One region of the Anthropogastromicrobium sp. genome, then DNA from elsewhere that is predicted to be linked to it. Evidence: predicted binding sites of a transcription regulator. Region 1 holds the regulator's gene; the other holds the start of a gene.
What was found. The regulator Rex, encoded in region 1, represses fermentation and respiration genes when NADH is low (regulators of the CRP and FNR family bind a similar motif). The targets are predictions, from matches to a motif close to ATTGTTAANTANTTAACAAT.

Region 1 (2,211 bases):
TTTTACAAAAAGTGTTGTACTATTTTGTGTAAATTGCTCTTTTTTGATAAAAACATCAAAAAATATAGACTTTTTGAAAAGATATGATATAATTCTTCTTAGCTATGTGGAAAGGAAGGATTAGATATGAACATTGGACTTACCGCTCATAACAGCAAAAAGACGCTGCTGGAAAGTTTTTGCATTGCGTATAAAGGCATTTTTAAGAAGCATACGCTGATTGCGACCAATGCGACAGCAAACCACATTGCCAAAGCGACAGGCATGAAAGTGACCAGTTTGCTTCCGGGTCAGATGGGAGGCTCGAAGCAGATGCAAAATATGATCGCAAACAATGATATCGATCTGGTTATATTTTTTCACAGTGCTGATTTAGAGCAGGATGCAGAAAGTATGAATCTGGCTGAGATTTCACGGTTGTGTGATATGTATAATATCCCTCTGGCGACAAACATCGCCACCGCAGAGTCACTTGTATTGTGTCTTGACCGAGGTGATATGGAGTGGAGAGATTACAAATAGTACGCAGTTATGCACAGAATGCAGCCCTTAAGGCTGCATTCATTTGTTTTTAAGCAATATTTAATTTAAAACTTAAAAGCAGATAATAAAATAAATTTACAAGTGATTAAAAAAGGAGACATCATGGAGCATAGAGAAATATCCCGAGCTGTTATCAAACGGCTACCGCGGTATTATCGTTATCTGGGAGAACTTATGCAGGAGGGCGTAGAGCGAATTTCTTCCGGAGAGTTATCCAAAAGAATGCAGATTACAGCATCACAGATTAGACAGGATCTGAATAATTTTGGAGGCTTCGGACAGCAGGGATACGGCTATAATGTAAAGTATCTTTATCATGAAATCGGAAAAATATTGGGGCTTGATAAGACATACAATTTAATTATAATCGGTGCAGGAAATCTTGGTCAGGCGATTGCAAACTATGCCAATTTTGAGCGTCGTGGTTTTGTTGCAAAGGCAATGTTTGATACAAATCCACAGTTAAAGGGAAAGACTGTACGTGGTATTCCAGTTTATTCAATGGATGATCTGGAAAATTATATCAGAAATAACGATGTTCAGATTGCAGCACTGACTCTTCCAAAGGCAGGGGCAGAGGCAGCAGCTAAAAGACTTATCAAGATCGGCATTCGCGGTATCTGGAATTTTGCCCACACCGATCTTCGTGTACCAGATGATGTGGTTGTAGAAAATGTTCATTTGTCAGAGAGTCTGATGCGTATTTCATATCGTCTTAGTAATCAGGAGGAATAATCATGAAGCAGCTGTTGACAGGAAAGCAGATGAAGCAGGCGGACACATGGTCAATTAAAGAGTTTGGAATGGAAAGCCTGATTTTGATGGAGCGTGCAGCGCTTTGTGCAGCACAGCACATCATGTCAGTGCAAAAACCAGGATGCGTCTTTATTATGTGCGGCATGGGGAATAATGGTGCTGATGGACTGGCAATGGCAAGAATCCTCTCACAAAACGGCTGGTCTGTTAGAATTGCTGCTATTGGACAAATCGAGAAGGCAACGAAGGAATGGCTCTATCAAAAAGCACTTTTAGACAAAATGGAAATTTTGCCCGTGCAATACTTTTATGAGTCAGATGATAAGGATGAAGAAGAATACAGATCAGCACTTTCAAATCTTTATGTGCCGGCGCAGGTGTATGTGGATGCTCTATTTGGCGTTGGCTTGTCGCGCAAGGTGAGTGGAGTTTACCGCGCTGCTATTGAAGAATGGAATGAACATAAAAAGAAGTGCGGTGCATATGGTGTTGCTGTTGATATATGCTCTGGTTTAGACGCAAAAAGCGGACAGATGCTCGGTGCATGTGTTAAGGCAGATGTACAGATCACATTTGGCTATGGAAAAGTAGGTCAGTTTCTGTATCCTGGTGCATCATTATCAGATCAGACAATCATATGCGATATAGGTATGCCAAATGAAGCAGTTTATCATGTAGACGGATTTCCATTTAATTGTCTTGAAAAATCTGATGCAAAAGACTGGCTTGGCAGCCGTTGTTTGTGGGGCAATAAGGGGACGTTTGGTCGTGTTGTGATTATTGCAGGAAGCAGCGGCATGGCAGGAGCCGCATATTTGTCGGCACTTGCTGCCTATCGCACAGGAGCAGGTCTTGTTGATATTGTCACACCCAAATGCAATCGTCTGGTTTTACAGCAGCTGCTTCCAGAGG
Region 2 (2,211 bases), on a different contig from region 1:
TCAACAGTCTTCTTTAACATGGAATTTTCTCCCTTCTGATTATTACTTTTATACAGTTTACAGACGCCCATTCGTAAAGCGCCCTTACGGGCGTTCGCTGTTTCACAGCTCCTCTTTACTCATGAACGGGCGTCCCCATCGTCACATTGACTCGTCAAATCGCTATGCAAGCATGCGATTTATCCGAGCCTACTGTGACATGTGAACTGTAAGAATCAAAAAGAGGCCCGGTCCTTTCAGACCGGACCCCGTAGGTCTTTGCGCTTAAGCGAAACTTATGCTAACTCAGCGAAGTACTTAATTGTACGAACCATCTGGCTAGTATAGGAGTTCTCGTTGTCATACCAAGAAACAACCTGTACCTGATACAGATCATCACCAAGCTTGGAAACCATAGTCTGGGTAGCATCGAACAGAGAACCAAATCTCATACCGATAACGTCGGAAGATACGATCGGATCAGTGTTGTAACCGAAGGACTCGGAAGCTGCTGCCTTCATAGCTGCGTTGATACCCTCAACGGTAACGTCGCTGCCCTTAACAACTGCAACAAGGATAGTGGTGGAACCTGTCGGAACCGGAACACGCTGTGCGGAACCGATCAGCTTGCCGTTTAACTCTGGGATAACCAGGCCGATTGCCTTAGCTGCACCAGTAGAGTTTGGAACGATGTTAGCTGCACCAGCACGTGCTCTTCTTAAGTCACCCTTTCTGTGCGGTCCATCGAGGATCATCTGATCTCCGGTGTAAGCATGGATGGTGGACATGATACCGCTCTGGATTGGAGCGTAATCGTTCAGAGCCTTAGCCATTGGTGCTAAGCAGTTTGTTGTACAGGAAGCTGCGGAGATGATGTTATCCTCAGCGGTCAGAGTCTTCTCATTTACAGAGTAAACGATAGTCTTCAGATCGTTTCCAGCCGGAGCGGAGATAACAACCTTCTTTGCACCAGCGTCGATATGAGCCTGTGCCTTAGCCTTGGAAGTATAGAATCCAGTACACTCAAGAACTACATCTACACCGATCTCTCCCCACGGAAGCTCAGCTGCGTTTGCCATCTTATAGATAGTGATCTTCTTTCCGCAAACTTCGATGTAATCATCTCCTGCTACTACAGAATCAGCGTACTGATACTTTCCCTGTGCTGTATCATACTTTAACAGGTGAGCCAGCATAGCCGGGCTTGTTAAATCGTTGATTGCTACTACCTCATAACCTTCAGCGTTGAACATCTGTCTGAAAGCAAGACGGCCAATACGGCCAAAACCATTAATTGCAACTTTTACTGCCATGATTTTTAATTCCTCCTAAAGAAATTTATTAGATTATATTATCACATAATTGCTTTGTTAAAATATAATCAATTACTGATATTTTACCTTATCCCGACAAATATATCAAGTGTTTTTCTTTCTTTTTCTTGTTTTTTTTTAAATTAGTTGGTTTTGGGCTTCTAAGTGTTGCCCGGTAGGTTTATGAAAGCCCTGCGGTGTAATGGTTTCGTCGCCGGACCAAACTCCGCAGGCTCCTTCTATGTTCTTTTTTATTGTACATTGTTTTGAAAGACCTGCTCCAAGTGTCCGGCTCGTGAAAGCCATTCACCTTAGGGCTGTAAACTGTAGCTGCTTTGAAGCTGTTTTACTTTACTGTTCTTTATCGGGATTGACTTTTATTGAAAGACAGCGTATTCTTTTTAGTAAGACTTAAGATATTAAAACTTAAACTGAAATACAAGAAGGAGCATTTATTATGATAAAATCTGATTTTCATGTTCATACATCTTTTTCTACTGACTCGGATACGCCTGCCAGGGAGCAAATTGAAGCGCTTATTAATAAGGGGATTACTGAGATTTGCATTACTGACCATCACGATATTGGCTACACTGCGATGGAGAAGGCTGATGTGAATACATCTGAAAGTACAAATACAAATATTGAGTCTCGTCCGTTTCGTATTAATCCTTTTGCCTATTATGAGGCGATTCTTGGCCTGATTCCTGAGTATTCTGACCGTGCCCGTATCTCAATTGGCGTGGAGCTTGGCCTTCGCACTGATTATCACCACAGTATTGAGGATTTTGCTGAGGTTTGTGCATGGGATTTTATTATTGGTTCTACTCATGTAGTGAATGGACTTGACCCTTATTATCCGCAGTACTGGGAGGGCAAGTCAAAGCAGCAGGGCATTATGGAATATTATGAGACTACT

Region 2: gap (type I glyceraldehyde-3-phosphate dehydrogenase) is a predicted target of Rex. The motif match lies at 1,346-1,365, and genes of this name have one in related genera.

Annotation. Positions count from the first base shown of each region.
Region 1 is NZ_JAXWCK010000036.1:76,017-78,227, reverse strand. It holds gene WJP93_RS08460 (methylglyoxal synthase) at 127-522, shown strand; gene WJP93_RS08455 (redox-sensing transcriptional repressor Rex) at 646-1,278, shown strand; gene WJP93_RS08450 (NAD(P)H-hydrate dehydratase) at 1,281-2,211, shown strand, end outside.
Region 2 is NZ_JAXWCK010000055.1:28,917-31,127, forward strand. It holds gene WJP93_RS12440 (phosphoglycerate kinase) at 1-20, opposite strand, end outside; gene gap (type I glyceraldehyde-3-phosphate dehydrogenase) at 276-1,292, opposite strand; gene WJP93_RS12450 (histidinol-phosphatase HisJ family protein) at 1,750-2,211, shown strand, end outside.